DNA from 2 places in the Clostridium sp. MB05 genome. Region 2 is predicted to be linked to the other one. Evidence: riboswitches for the same ligand, from Rfam matches in the RefSeq annotation. Region 2 holds a riboswitch; the other holds the start of a gene.

Evidence for each region. A riboswitch is a leader RNA that binds a small molecule or an ion and turns the genes downstream of it on or off. The one in region 2 is predicted to bind FMN.
Region 1: linked by a shared signal. The riboswitch ahead of ribD (bifunctional diaminohydroxyphosphoribosylaminopyrimidine deaminase/5-amino-6-(5-phosphoribosylamino)uracil reductase RibD) and the one ahead of ACH36K_RS18055 (ECF transporter S component) in region 2 are both predicted to bind FMN.

What each region holds. Positions count from the first base shown of each region.
Region 1 covers NZ_CP174370.1:2,070,501-2,078,748, forward strand. Annotated here, with positions in the region: gene ACH36K_RS09700 (protein adenylyltransferase SelO) at 1-1,320, shown strand, start outside; gene ACH36K_RS09705 (FusB/FusC family EF-G-binding protein) at 1,484-2,143, opposite strand; gene ACH36K_RS09710 (CD3324 family protein) at 2,425-2,703, opposite strand; FMN riboswitch at 3,059-3,173, shown strand; partial or broken gene ribD (bifunctional diaminohydroxyphosphoribosylaminopyrimidine deaminase/5-amino-6-(5-phosphoribosylamino)uracil reductase RibD) at 3,604-4,680, shown strand; partial or broken gene ACH36K_RS09720 (riboflavin synthase) at 4,711-5,355, shown strand; gene ACH36K_RS09725 (bifunctional 3,4-dihydroxy-2-butanone-4-phosphate synthase/GTP cyclohydrolase II) at 5,372-6,577, shown strand; gene ribE (6,7-dimethyl-8-ribityllumazine synthase) at 6,622-7,083, shown strand; gene ACH36K_RS09735 (HAD family hydrolase) at 7,088-7,750, shown strand; gene ACH36K_RS09740 (hypothetical protein) at 7,966-8,248, shown strand, end outside.
Region 2 covers NZ_CP174370.1:3,839,586-3,847,833, reverse strand. Annotated here, with positions in the region: gene ACH36K_RS18070 (M28 family metallopeptidase) at 1-1,107, opposite strand, end outside; gene ACH36K_RS18065 (hypothetical protein) at 1,193-1,534, opposite strand; gene ACH36K_RS18060 (Tex family protein) at 1,743-3,917, shown strand; FMN riboswitch at 3,968-4,085, shown strand; gene ACH36K_RS18055 (ECF transporter S component) at 4,299-4,901, shown strand; gene ACH36K_RS18050 (MarR family winged helix-turn-helix transcriptional regulator) at 5,106-5,519, shown strand; gene ACH36K_RS18045 (MATE family efflux transporter) at 5,562-6,938, shown strand; gene rimI (ribosomal protein S18-alanine N-acetyltransferase) at 6,969-7,427, opposite strand; gene tsaB (tRNA (adenosine(37)-N6)-threonylcarbamoyltransferase complex dimerization subunit type 1 TsaB) at 7,411-8,127, opposite strand; gene tsaE (tRNA (adenosine(37)-N6)-threonylcarbamoyltransferase complex ATPase subunit type 1 TsaE) at 8,124-8,248, opposite strand, start outside.

The DNA of each region.
Region 1 (8,248 bases), 1.8 Mb from region 2:
GATTCAAAGTTTCTACAAAGCAATGAAGGATTAGAGATATTTGCTGGAAATAAGATTCCAGAAGGTTCCATGCCACTTGCTCAAGCCTATGCAGGACATCAATTTGGACATTTTACTATGTTAGGTGATGGTAGAGCTGTGTTAATAGGAGAACATATAACTCCTAATGGTGAGAGAGTTGACATTCAACTTAAAGGTTCGGGTAGAACTCCATATTCAAGAGGCGGAGACGGTAAAGCTGCATTAGGACCAATGCTAAGAGAATATATTATAAGTGAAGCAATGAATGCTTTTGGAATTCCTACAACTCGTAGTTTGGCTGTTGTTACAACGGGTGAGCCAATAATACGTGAAAGCTATTTACCTGGTGCAATACTGACTCGTGTGGCCTCAAGTCATATACGTGTAGGAACATTTCAATTTGCTTCAAGATTTGGAAATGTTCATGAGCTTAAAGAATTAGCTGACTACACTATAAATAGACATTTTCCAAATGTAGATGATAAAGAAAATAAATATCTTTCTTTACTACAAGAGGTAATAAAAAGACAGGCTGAGCTTATAGCAAAATGGCAACTTGTTGGTTTTATACATGGGGTCATGAATACTGATAACATGGCAATTAGTGGAGAAACTATTGATTACGGACCTTGTGCCTTTATGGATATATATGATCCTGCAACTGTATTTAGCTCTATTGATACTCAAGGTCGATATGCTTATGAAAACCAACCTAAACTGGCTGCGTGGAATCTTGCAAGATTTGCTGAAACACTAATACCACTTCTCCATACTAATCAAGATGAAGCTGTGGAATTAGCACAAAATGCAGTTTCAGATTTTGATGAGATATATAAAGCAAATTGGCTTTCTGGAATGAGAGCTAAGCTTGGGATATTTAACGAAGAATTAGAAGATGAAGCATTAATAAGAGACCTTTTAATAATTATGTATCAGCATAGTGAAGACTATACAAATACATTCCGTGAATTAACAATTGATAATATAGAAGATACTAAAATGTTTAAAACAGAAGAATTTAAAAAATGGTATAAAATATGGCAAGAAAGACTAACAAGACAACCTGAGTCAAAAGATGCATCAAAACAACTTATGCAAAGTTCTAATCCAGTAGTAATTCCACGTAATCATAGAGTAGAAGAGGCATTAGAAGCGGCAGTGAAGAATGGTGACTATAGCGTAATGGATAAACTTCTAGAGGCTCTTTCATCACCATATGATTACTCTAAAGATTATGAATACTATTCTACATTGCCTGAACCATCAAAACGTCCATATAGAACATTTTGTGGAACTTAATTTTTATTATACAACTTTGAGTATAATCTAATGTGACAACAGTTTAGCTAAAGTGAATTTAATAATGAGATAATTGGATAGTAGGTAGAGTTAATTTTACACAAGTTTACCTACTGTCCATGATTTTTCAATTGTGAGGAATAGCTAAAGATAGATTCTACTGCTATTTTATATTGTTAACATCCTTTAAAATTTTTTCAAGCTTTTCCACTGATACAATTCTCTCATTACACTTTGCACTATCTAAACATATATCAAAGCCTATTGACTTATAGTTACCTTCCTTAGAATTAGCTGTTTTACAGATAGCTGAAACAAAGGCTACTTCATTTTTTTCGCCTACATGATTACAAAGTGTACATATATGAGCATTATTGGAACTATAATTTGGAATTCTACATGCCATACCTATGAGTTTACCATTCATATTGTAAACTACAAATAATTTTCTAATAGATTCATCAATCCAACCTAAATACACATTCTTTGAATCTTGTGCATTTGAGGTTGGTAATTTAAATTTCTTTTCCTTTTTAAACAATTTATTAATTTGCTCATTTGTAATGTTTGTCATTCCATATACATATTCATTCAAATCAGATAAATACTTATCAATTTGCAAGTGGTCATTTATTCTAGTAATATCAAGTATTTCTTTTTCTTCTTTAGATAAACTTGTAAAAATACGCAATATTTTTTCCTGTATATATGCTTTAGTTGCTTCAATAATATTAACATCTATACAACCTCTAAAAGCATTATTTAAATCATTTAAACATTTTTTTATATAATTATATTCATGTTTTTTTATAAAAGCATTCATAAAATCTAACACCTCTTTTCTAATATATGTTGTTTTATTATTTATGTAAGCAGCTTTACTTACAGTTTTATTTTACAATCAGCAAACTAAAAAAGATGATTATTATTACTCCAATTGAAAGTAAAAATAATCATCCTGATTTAAAACATACTACATACTCATAATCACTTTACTTTTGAACCTTGTTTAAATTAGAAATGATAATTCTCATTGGATTGCCATGATGAAATCATATCATAGTTTAAAATAAGCATTCAATCTAACAAATAATTCTGTAATGATTATGAGCATAAAAGTTTTTCTTGACTTATTATTCTTCTTATACTTTTTTCTGATAGATAATACTCTTTAGTTAGTTCATTAATAGTAGTCCCAGCAAGGTACTTTTTATAAATTTCATTATTTCTCACTTTAAGACTACTTTTTATACCACTCTTTTCTCCCCAGGCTTTATGATTATCATTTTTCCTTGGTACATAAAGATATTCTCCATCTACATATTCTTGTATTATTTTTACAATTTCCTCTGGTAACACATCTTGTGCTTTTATATATTTCATTTCCTTACTCCTCAACTATTATAATAGTATTAAAGCAAAGAATACTAGAAAGTTATGTGTTACAGAGCCTAAAACATGTTCGCACTTCAGCTAATTTAACAGCTTAGGCTCCAAACAAAGCATAGCTGACTTTGTTGTAGTCTTTGCAAGGAGCAAGCTGATTTAGAGCTGAATGTACCAATGACCTTCATAAAAACACCTCCAATACGTCACGCCTATTATAGCATAATTAACATTTAATTGAATATATGGATTGAAAATCTTTTTGTTCTAAATGAAAATATATTGAAAAAGTTATTAAATTAATATATTGACAAATAATAATCAGAGATATAGAATTAAGGTGTAAAATTTAATAGATCTTCAGGGCAGGGTGAAATTCCCTACCGGCGGTAAAGCCCGCGAGCCTTATGGCATGATTCGGTGAAATTCCGAGGCCGACAGTAAAGTCTGGATGGAAGAAGATGGAAATATGAAGGTATAGAAATCTAAGAATAGCTATATCCATTTGTGTATTATGCTCTGAAATATTATATATTTCAGAGCTTTTTTAATGTTTAGAAAATGTTATTATATAAGGATTTTAGCAATTCAATTTGGAAAAGTAGATTTATTTTATACTTTCCTTACCTTCGGTTTGTACGTGGATATGTGTAAGTTTGCGTTAACTTGGAGTGTAGAGACGGAATAAGTAAACTTACATATGTCCTATTTTTTAGATTACTATATTTAATTACATAACTATATCTATTTAAGTTATTGATTAATTAATAGATTTAATTAGTGATTTTTTATGTAGTTTATTATAGAAAAGCCCTGAGTCAAAAACTCAGGGCTTTTGTTTTTATATATGATTAAGATTTATTAAATTCAAATTATTATGATTGTGAGATGATGATATTGGATGAAAAGTATATGAGAATGGCTATTGAATTAGCAAAAAAAGGAGTAGGAAAAGTTAACCCTAATCCAATGGTTGGTGCGGTTATAGTAAAGGATGAAAAAGTAATAGGTGAAGGATACCATGAAGAATATGGGAAGGCCCATGCTGAGGTTAATGCCTTTAGTAGTTTAATAGAAGAATCAAAAGGTGCTACTCTTTATGTAACTTTAGAACCATGTTCACATTATGGTAAAACTCCACCTTGTGTAGATAAAATAATTGAAAATAAAATCGCTAAGGTAGTTGTTGGAGCTCTTGATCCAAATCCTTTAGTTGCAGGGAGAGGAATTAAAAAGCTAAAGGATGCAGGTATAGATGTTGTAACATCAGTTTTAGAGGAAGAATGTAAAAAAGTTAATGAAGTTTTTATGAAATATATCGTTGAAAAAAAACCTTTTGTGGTTTTAAAGACTGCTATGACTTTAGATGGAAAAATATCTACTTCATCAGGTGAATCAAAATGGATTACAAATGAGAAATCAAGAAAAGAAGTTCATAAATTAAGGAATAAGCTATCGGCCATTATGGTAGGCGTTAATACAGTTATTAAAGATAATCCTGAGTTAACTTGTAGGTTAGAAGGTGGAAGAAACCCAATAAGAATAATTGTAGATAGTGCACTTAGAATTCCTATGGAATCAAAGGTAGTGATTGATAAATTAGCTGGGACGATTGTTGCAACAACAGAATTAGCTAATAAAGATAGGGTATTGGACTTAAAAAAGCTAGGTGTAGAAGTAATAATAATTAAAGCTAAAAATGAAAGGGTAGATTTACAAAGTTTAATGGTAGAACTAGGTAAATTAAATATAGATAGCATTCTTTTAGAAGGAGGATCAACATTAAGCTTTTCAGCATTAGAAGATAAAATAGTAGATAAAATACAAGCTTATATAGCACCTAAGATTATAGGTGGAGAAAAATCAAAAACTCCTGTAGGAGGAAAAGGAATAGAAAAATTAAGTAATGCAATAATGCTAGAAAATATGAAAGTTATATCTGTTGGGAGAGATTTGCTAATTGAAGGTTATCTGAAGGGGGCTGAAAATAGGATGTTTACGGGAATTGTTGAAGAAATTGGAGTGATTCAAGGAATTAAAAATAGTGAAAAATCTTCAAAGATTGTAATCAAGGCAAATAAGGTCTTAGATAAAACAATATTAGGAGACAGTATATGCACAAATGGAGTTTGTCTTACTATAACAAACATAAGTGGAAATACATTTGAAGCTGATGTTATGGCTGAAACTCTTAGAAGAAGTAATCTTGGACAGCTTTCAATAGGAAGTAAGATCAATTTAGAAAGAGCTTTAAGTTTAGAAACTAGACTTGGAGGTCATATAGTAAGTGGCCATATAGATGGAACAGGAGAGATTATTTCTTTAGTTAAAGAAGATAATGCAACATGGGTAAGTATAAAAGCATCCTCAGAAATTTTGAAATATGTTGTTGAAAAAGGATCCATTGCAATAGATGGAATAAGCTTAACAGTTGCTTATGTTGATAATGAGGTATTTAAAGTATCTATAATACCTCATACAGGAGAGGAAACTATTTTATTAAAGAAAAAGCCAGGAGAAACAGTAAACCTTGAGTGTGATGTTATAGGGAAGTATGTTGAAAAACTTTTAGGTTTAAGAGTTAAGAATGAAGCAATGAAAAAAGAATCAATAAGTGAAACCTTTCTTAGAGAAAATGGATTTCTATAAAATTGGAGGAGAGAAGATGTTTAAGTTTAATACAATTGAAGAAGCTATAGAAGATATAAGAGAAGGTAAAATAATAGTTGTAATAGATGACCCTGACAGAGAAAATGAGGGCGATTTATTAATGGCAGCAGATATGGTTACAGGTGAAGCTATAAACTTTATGGCTAAATATGGGAGAGGCCTTATATGTATGCCTGTAAAAGCCAAAAGAATGAAAGAGTTAAATATTAATCCAATGGTTAATAATAATACAGATAATCATGGAACCGCCTTTACAGTAGCTATTGATCACATTGATACAACAACAGGAATATCAGCCTTTGAAAGAGCTTTAACTATTAAAAAGGTTTTAGAAGATAGCAAGCCAGAGGAATTTAGAAGACCAGGACATGTATTTCCATTAATAGCTAAAGATGGCGGAGTATTAGAAAGAATTGGCCATACTGAAGCTGCTGTAGACTTAGCTAAGCTTGCAGGATTAAAGCCAGCAGGAGTTATATGTGAAATTATGAATGAAGATGGAACTATGGCAAGAACACCAGAACTTATGGAATTTGCTAAAGCTCATAATTTAAAGATTATAACTATATCAGATTTAGTTGAGTATAGAAAAAGAGAAGAAGCAATGGAAGCTTCAGTTGAGAGAGTTGTTGAGATAAAAATGCCAACAAGATATGGGGATTTTAAAATGCTTGGATTTATAAATAAATTAAATGGAGAACATCATGTTGCATTAGTTAAAGGAGAAATAAATGAAGATATACCAATCTTAGCAAGAATTCACTCAGAATGTTTAACTGGAGATGCATTAGGATCTAAAAGGTGTGATTGTGGAGAGCAATATGATGCAGCTATGAAAAGAATTGCTGAAGAAGGTTCAGGAATATTACTTTATATGAGACAAGAAGGTAGAGGAATAGGGCTTATAAATAAGATGAGAGCTTATGCTCTTCAAGATCAAGGCTATGATACAGTAGAAGCTAATGTTATGCTTGGCTTTCCAGCAGATATGAGAAGCTACGATGTGGCAGCAGCAATATTAAAAGATTTAGGGGTTACAAAGTTAAGACTTATGACAAATAACCCAAGAAAAATAAATGGTTTATCAGAGTGTGGAATAGAAGTTGTAGATAGAGTTCCAATTCAGATGAATCATAATGAAAAAAATGAGTTCTATTTAAAAACTAAAAAAGAAAAATTAAATCATATGTTAAATTATTAAAATTAAAATAAATAATAAATTAGAATATTAGGAGGAAAAAAGAAATGAAGATAATAGAAGGAAATTTAGTAGCACAAGGGCTTAATGTTGGTATAGTAGTGGGAAGATTTAATGAATTTATAGTTTCAAAGTTATTAGGTGGAGCATTAGATGGATTAAAGAGACATGGAGTAGAGGAAAATAGTATAGACGTTGCTTGGGTACCAGGTGCATTTGAACTTCCTCTAGTAGCTAAGAAGATGGCTCAAAATAAAAGGTATGATGCTATAATATGTTTAGGAGCAGTAATAAAGGGCTCAACTCCTCATTTTGATTATGTATGCGCTGAAGCTTCAAAAGGAATTGCAACAGTTTCCTTACAAACTGAAAAGCCAGTAATATTTGGAGTCTTAACAACAGATACAATTGAGCAAGCTATTGAAAGAGCTGGAACTAAGGCAGGAAATAAGGGCTATGATGCAGCAGTAACAGCAATAGAAATGGCAAATCTTTTAAAGAACTTCTAAGATTATGAATAAAGTTAAAAATATTATATTTGATTATGATGGAACATTACACAATAGTATAAAAATCTATGGACCAGCATTTAGAAAAGCTTATAAGTACTTAGTTGAAGGAGGTTATGCTGAAGAGAAAACCTGGCAGGACTATGAGATAAGCAAATGGTTAGGATATAGTGCAAAGGATATGTGGAATAGCTTTATGCCAAACCTTCCAGAACAAGAAAAGCAAAAATGCAGTTCTATAATAGGCTCAGCTATGGTTCAATATTTAGAAGAAGGTAAGGCAGAACTGTATGATGGTGCTATAGAGGTACTTAAAAGTTTAAAAGATAGTGAATTTAATTTAATATTTTTAAGTAATTGTAAAATTCAATATATGAACAAGCATATGAAAATATTTAAGTTAGAAGACTATTTTACAGATTTTTATTGTACTGAACAGTTTGACTTTGCACCAAAACATAAAATATTTAATTTTATAAAAGAAAAGTATGTTGGAGACTTTGTAGTTGTTGGAGATAGATTTGTTGATATTGAAATTGCAAAAATTAATAGCTTATATTCAGTAGGATGTGAGTATGGATTTGGTAATAAAGATGAACTTAAGGAAGCTAGCTTAATAGCAAAAAATATTAAAGATATTAAAGAATTAATAATGAGCATTAGCTAATTTAAGATATATTATAGAGGTAGTAGATTTAAATTTATATGATCTACTACCTCTTTTTTGAGTGTATAGTAAAGTAGCATATACCATACACTGATAATTGGAAATGAATCAAGTAAGTGCCTGTTTTTTTATATTTATGCTAATAAATCTTAGGTAAATAAATGGTAAATATGTTACAATTAACATATTAAATATTTCTTCGGAGGGAATGTATTATGACTAAAGTTTCTTTGTTTTTTGGAGCAGGTGCTGAATGTTCATACGGATTGCCATCAGGTGGAAAGTTTGCACTTGATATTTTTAGAATGAATACTAGTGATGATAAGATTATTTTAAAAGAACAATTAAATAACGTTGATAAACAATCAAATTATGCAAGATGGTTACCAGAAGGCTTTGATAATAAAAAATTAACTGCTTTTACTAAAACACAATATGAATCAATAGTAAAAGGTAGTTTAGAAAACAAAAGAAACAATATATTAGATTACTTAAATA
Region 2 (8,248 bases):
TATACCTAAATTATTAAAGCTTGCATGATCACTTGAATCCTCATATATAACATTTGTAGATACATTATTTTTCTTAGAAATCTTTTCAATAGACTTTAAAAGCTCTGATTCATTATCTTTAAATGAGGCTCCAAGCATTAAAGTAAGAGGATAGTCTTTACTACCAATCATATCAAAATTTACTACTTGAGCTCCTTTTAATTTATCAATATTGCTTTCAGCAAAACTTTTAGAGCCTAGCAGTCCAAATTCTTCTGCATTCAAAGCTGCAAAAATAATATCTCTCTTAGGAGTTCCATAATTAGATAATGTTTTTTGAAGTTCTAATAAAAATGCAGTGCCTGATGCATTATCTAAAGCCCCATAATAGGTATTCTTAAGTCCATCTTGGCCTAAGTGATCGTAATGAGCAGTTAAAACAAGTGGAGGAAGATTCTTAGAAGATCCTTTTAAAACTCCAACTATATTTACTAAGTCTTTTTCACATGTTGAAAATGGTAAATTAACAGATACAGTCAATCCTTCTCTTATAGAGTCTAATATTTTATTATAGGTATTAGTAGTTATTAAAACCATCATGTCATACGGGAAATTATTTATAAATGAACTTCTAAATGAAAATTCATTATTAGGAGCAACATAAAATAAACAATTACCGTCTTTTGTTATTACTTCTATAGAGTTTGTATAAATATTTACCTTATCCTCTTTAGAAAAACTTAAATTATGAATTCTAAAGTTAATCATATCTTCTTTATAATCAACACCATATTTTAAGGATTCTATAACTTTATCCTCTGAAGAAACTTTAAGATAAGGAGAGCTATTATTATTTATTGGACATGTTGTTTTAAAGTTTTCTTTAAAACTTTCATTAAGTGGAACTAATTTATTATCTTCAAAGTTTTTTCTTATTATTTCTCCCACAAGTAAATTTCCATTACTACCTGCTAGTCTACCGCCGTAAGTTTCTGAAGATAATATAGCAATATTTTCCTTTACGTTATCAGCATTAAATGGCGAATATGTAACGTTAAAAAATATAGAAGTACATAAAAGTACTAGACTGGTAATTAGTGATATTGAATAAAATATTTTCTTTTTCATAAAATATACCTCAAATAATAGTTATATTTAATACTATTACGTGAGGTATAAAATTATGAAAATAAATAAAAATAAGGAGATATATTTAAGCTTTTTTATAAATGAGCTCTATAAATCCATAAATTAAAGAAGACAGAATACAAATATAAATTAGAATGTTTATTTGATTTGTAACAATTGAAAAAACACCACCAACTATTGATGAAAATAATATTATACAATTTATAAATTTGGACAATCCTGATTTATTAATTATTATTTCTTTAGTTGATGATATAAGAATTAATATTAAGGTTAAGAAATATAAAACATATCTTAAAGTATTAGAAAATTCAATTATGTAATATTCATTTAGAATTATAAAAACTATGAAGAATATAAGTAAAATATTTATTATCTTATTAATTAAAATTATAAACTTATTCATATACATCACCCATCTGTAAAAATTTTACAATTATAATTATAAACCTTATTTTACATAATATCAATATTGTAATTGTATTTAATATTTAATATTTTATATATGTGTGCACAAAAAATGAATTATATGTTACATAAATGTGCAATATTGTATTATAATATCATTATGTAAATTTTGGAGAAAAATTTCTAATATATTTTAGGAGGACTTTATGGTTGATATTGTTGAAAGATTATCATCTGAATTAGGAATAAGTATGACTCAGGTAAATAACGTAATAACTTTACTTGATGATGGTAATACAGTTCCGTTTATTTCAAGATATAGAAAAGAGCAAACAGGTGCTTTAAGTGATGAAGTATTAAGAAAATTTCAAGAAAGACTTACATATCTTAGAAACTTAAAGGATAGAAAAGAAGATGTGTTAAGACTTATAGAGGAACAAGGGAAATTAAATGATGATATATTAAAAGCTTTAAAAAGCGCTAAGACATTGACAGAGGTAGAGGATATATATAGACCTTATAAACAAAAAAAGAGAACAAGGGCTACTATGGCATTAGAAAGAGGGTTAAAACCACTTGCTGATATAATATCTGGTGGTGAATTTAAGGGAGATGTTAATAGTGAGGCAGTTAAGTTTATAAACGAAGAAAAAGATGTTAGTAGCATAGAAGATGCAATTAATGGTGCTTTGGATATAATAGCAGAAGAAATATCAGATGAAGCAAAATATAGAAAATGGATAAGAGAATTAGTATTCAAAGAGGGAAAGATACAATCAACAGGAGAAAGTGATGAACATACACCTTTTGAAATGTATTATGAATATGGTGAAGAAATATCTAAAATACCACCACATAGAATTTTAGCTATAAATAGAGGAGAGAATGAGAAAATATTGTCTGTTAAGATAGCTGTAAATGAAGATAAAATAATAAATTATTTAGAGAAAGAAATATTAAAAAACATTACAGCTACTGATGAATATTTAAAAATAGCAATAAGAGATTCATTAAAAAGACTAATATATCCGTCTATTGAAAGAGAAGTTAGAAATGAACTTACTAACAGAGGTGAAGAAGGAGCTATAAAAATATTTAAGGAAAACCTAAAAGCATTATTAATGCAACCACCTATTAAAGGAAAAGCTGTTATGGGGTATGACCCAGGGTTTAGAACAGGTTGTAAAATAGCTATACTAGATAGTACTGGAAGATTTTTAGATAAGTCTACAGTATATCCGACAGCACCACAAAATAAAGTTAAAGAAACTAAGAAAATATTAAAAGAATTAATAAACCAATATAATGTTGAAGTTATTTCATTAGGTAATGGAACTGCTTCAAGAGAATCAGAAGAAGTAATATCTGAAATAATATCTGAAGTAAAAAAAGAAGCAGGAAAAGAAATAGCATATGTTATAGTATCAGAGGCAGGAGCATCAGTTTATTCAGCTTCAGAACTTGCTACAAAGGAATACCCAGATTTAGATGTTACGGTTAGAGGAGCTATTTCTATAGGAAGAAGATTACAAGATCCTATGGCAGAATTAGTTAAGATAGATCCAAAGGCTTTAGGTGTTGGACAATATCAACATGATGTTACTCCTAAAAAGCTTGATGAATCTTTAAAAGGTGTTGTTGAAGATTCCGTTAATAAAGTTGGAGTAGATTTAAATACTGCAACACCATCATTACTTACTTATGTTGCAGGAGTAAATTCAAGTATCGCAAATAATATAGTAAGTTACAGAGATGAAGTTGGTGCATTTAAAAGTAGAAAAGAATTATTGAAGGTTAAAAGGCTTGGACAAAAAGCTTATGAGCAATGTGCAGGTTTCTTAAGGGTTATGGAAAGTAAAGAATCTTTAGATAATACATCAGTACATCCAGAGTCTTACGATGCTGCAAGAAATTTAATACAATTACTGGGATATACTAAAGATGATTTAAAAGAAAATAATCTTAAAGATATAGATGAAAGAGTAAAGGATAAAGGGCTTTTAAATATTTCTAAAGAACTAGAAATTGGGGAACTTACTCTTTCTGATATAATAAAAGAGCTTAAAAAGCCAGGCCGTGATCCAAGAGAAGAAATGCCAAAGCCTATTTTAAAGACAGGAGTAATTGATTTAAAAGATTTAGCAGAAGGTATGATACTTATGGGAACAGTAAGAAATGTATCAGACTTTGGAGCTTTTGTTGATATTGGAGTTCACCAAGATGGTTTAGTTCATAAAAGCCAAATGGCAGATAGATTTGTAAAGCATCCGTTAGATATTGTAAAGGTTGGAGATATAGTAAAAGTTAAAATATTGGAAGTAGATAGTAAAAGAAACAGAATTTCCCTATCAATGAAAGGAATAAAAGAAGAAGATTGTTAAAAATCTGCTTGCAAAAATGTATAATTAAACATATAATAATAGTATAAATAAATTATCTTCAGGGCGGGGCGTAATTCCCCACCGGCGGTATAGCCCGCGAGCTAAATTTTAGCATGATTCGGTGAAACTCCGAGGCCGACAGTATAGTCTGGATGAAAGAAGGTAAGTGGTTAGATATTGCTTGATATTTATTTTAAGCACATCTTATTTCTTATGGATTTTATGCCCTGATATATTTTATATATCAGGGATTTTTTTATTAACATGAATCTAAATAAGATAAGATGGTAAAATTAATAAAGAAAATTGTTAAAATAATATCATTTTATTGAAGTGATCTAACCTATTGCCCCAGAGGATAGACTTTTGGGAGGAGAAAAAATGAACAATCAACAAAACAAAAACCTAAACAAATTTATTAAAATTTCACTTTTAGGTGCAATAGCAGTAGTGCTTATGTACTTCGATTTTCCAATACCGTTTTTACCATTTCCATGGCTTAAGATTGACTTAAGCGATATTCCAGCACTTATGGGAGCATTTGCATTTGGACCAATGGCAGGTATTGTTGTAGAATTGATAAAGAACTTATTGATTTTAATAGTTAAGGGAACAGCAACAGGTTTTGTAGGAGAAACAGCTAACTTTATAGTAGGTATTTCTCTAGTAGCTCCAGCGGCATGGGTTTATCACAGAAATAAAAGCAAGAAAACAGCTTTACTTGGAATGATTTTAGGAATAATATCAATAGAAATTGTAGGAATATTGGCAAATGTATATTTCTTATTACCGGCATTCGGAATGCAAATGGCAAAAGAAGAGTTAATAAGATATGTTACTTTAGGATTACTGCCGTTCAATGGTATAAAATCAATATTAGTATGTGGAATAACTTATGTTTTATACAAAAGGGTTTCAGTAGCAATTTTTAATGTAGATTCAAATTTTGACAATTGTAAAAAGAGAAAGTTAAATTCAATATAGCAATAGGGCTAACTGTTAATTTGTTTAATAGTTAGCCTTATTTATATTTATTATGTTTTTTAGATGTTTATTTTAATACACCGTATTGTATAAATAAAAATATCTTTATTAAATTGGAAATATAAAATAGTTGCATATACAACTAAATATGATATAATCTAAAATGGTTGTATATGCAACTATTTTGAAAGGTAGGTAAACATAGTGGGAAACTTGAAATGTGAAAATATAGCTAGATATATTTCTCAAATACAAAGGAAAGCAAATATATTTTTCTTAAAGGAATTATCCCATTTAGGAATTGGATATGGGCAATTTCTTTTTTTAATGGAACTATATAAAGAAGATGGCGTAAGACAAGAGGATTTATCCGAAAAACTTAATATAGATAAAGGCACAACTGCAAGAGCTATAAAAAAGTTAGAATGTGAGTCATTTATATATAGAAATGAAGATAAAAATGACAAAAGAGCTTATAGAGTTTTCTTAACAGAAAAAGGAATTGAATTAAAGGATGATATATATATAGTAGGTATAAAGTGGGAAAATAATCTCACTAAAAATCTAACATTAGAAGAAAAAAATATTATGTTAAACTTACTGAAAAAATGTATATAGATAAAATGTATATAGACAAAATGTTAAAAAAGAGGTGATTTAATGGGAACTCAACAATTACTTGCAAATGAATCAATAGGTAAATTATTATTGAAGTATTCTGTACCTGCAATAATAGGTATGATTGTAAATGCTTTATATAATGTTGTTGATAGAATATTTATTGGAAATATACCAGAGGTAGGTTCACTAGCTATTACGGGAGTTGGCGTAACTATGCCTATTACAACTATAATTCTTGGGTTTGCAATGCTTATTGGTATTGGTGCTACTACATCCATATCAATAAAACTTGGGCAAGGCAAAAAAGAGGAAGCATCTAAGGTAATTGGAAATGCAATAACTTTATCAGTAATTATTTCAGTTATATTAACTATTATAGGATTAGTTTTTGGCGATGTAATACTAAGTAAATTTGGAGCAAGCAGTGAAACTTTATATTATGCGAAATCATATATAAACATAATTTTACTAGGAACAATATTTAACTTAATAGCATTTACTATTAATAATACAATAAGAGGTGATGGAAATCCTAAATTATCAGCAATTATCATGGTAATTGGGTGTATAACAAATATAGTTTTAGATGCAGTGTTTATTTTTATATTTAATTTAGGCATACAAGGTGCAGCAATAGCAACTGTTATATCTCAGTTTTTAACTGCAGCTATAGGAATTGGCTATTATGTCAGTGGAAGATCTAACTTAAAATTTGTTAGATCAAGCTTAAGGCTAGATAAAGAAATAACTATTAAAATATTATCAATAGGGGCAGCTCCTTTTTCTATGCAAATAGCAGCAAGCTTAGTTCAAGTTATATCTAATAATGTTTTAAAGACATATGGAACTGATTTAGCAATAGGAGCAATGGCTACTATATCATCAGTAGCATTAATGTGTTTAATGCCTATATTTGGTATAAATCAAGGAGCACAACCTATAATTGGATTTAATTATGGAGCAAAACAAGAGGAGAGAGCTAAGAAGGCTTTTAAGCTTTCAGCTTTAGTAGCTACAATAATATTAACATTTGCATTTATAATAGTTCAAACATTCCCAGAAGCCATAATAGGAATATTTAATAAAGATCCTAAGTTTATGGAAATATCAGTTAAAGGGATGAGAATATACTTGCTTATGCTTCCTATAATAGGAATATCAATAACAGGATCAAATTATATTCAATCTATAGGAGAAGCAAAAACAGCAATGTTTTTAAGTTTACTTAGACAAGTAATTTTATTGATTCCATTTATATTAATCTTACCAAGAATTTTTGGATTAGGACTAAATGGAGTTTGGATTGCACAACCAGTTAGTGATGTTTTATCAACTATAATAACTGCATTAATATTAGTAAAAAGTATGAGAACAAAAGAAGAAAAAGAAGAGCCATTAATAAAAAAGGCTAATTAATAGAAAAAAGGTATAAACTTTACATAGAGTTTATACCTTTTTATTATTAAAGTAAGTCATTAAAATAGCATCTTCTTTAGTATCTTCATAATATCCTTTTCTAAGACCATTTTCAATAAAAGAAAATTTTTTATAAAGATTTTGAGCAGAAATGTTTGAAGCTCTTACTTCTAAGTTAATTAATGAACAACTTAGATCATCACATATGTTTATTAGTGAAGATAATAATTTACTACCTACTCCAAGTTTCCTATAGTTTGGATGAACAGCTATGTTAGTTATATCAGCTTCTCCAACTATAATCCAAACTCCAACGAAACCTATAACAGAGTTTTTTTCTATATCTTTAGCTATTATATATTTAGCTAATGGATTACTTAATTCACCTGAAATGGAACTTCTACTCCATGGGGTAGAAAAACATAAGTTGGTTATATTTAAGACGCCATCAATATCTTCGTCAGTCATTAAACTATAGCTTACCTTCATTTTCTAAAGCTAACCTCTTTTCTAGTTCCCTCTGAGCTTGAGGCTTTTTTAAATAAAATGGAGAAGAATTTAATTCATCATATTTATTATCTAGTAATAATTTAATGCCTAAGTCACCTAAAGATGAGGCTCTTATTACACTTAAATGATTAGGTGCAAAAGAAGCATTAGGAAGATTTTTTGATAAATAATCTCTATGCTTAATTAATCCATCACCTGTAAATATCACTTTTTCATTTTTGATTTTTAATAACTCAATTAATTCATCTAACTCAAGGGCAGAATAATCAATTAAAGCTTCTAAGTTTCCATTATTGTTTCTGTATAGACAGGTATATACACTATCTCTTAAAGCATCCATTATAGGGCATATTATTCCATCAAAGCTTATAAGAGAATATGCAAGAGCATCTAAACTTGATACACTAATATAAGGTTTATTTGACCCAAAACTTAAGCCTTTTATTGTAGCCATGCCAATTCTTAAACCTGTAAACGAACCTGGACCTTTTGAAACAACAAATCCATCTACATCATCAATCGATAGATTTGAATCTTTTAATAATTTATCTATAATATCCATTATCAAAGTTGAATGTTCCATTTTATTATTTAATGTATATTCGGCTATTAAAGCATTTTCACTTAAAAGTGCAGCGGTTGCTACTTTAGAAGCTGAATCAATACTTAAAACTATCATAAATTTAACTCCTTTATATAATTATATCGGTCTCCATATGGAGCAATTGAAATTTTTCTGAAATTTTCGCCTTTTGATAAGTCCTTCTCTATTAAAATATGTAAATATTCCTTAGGTAAAA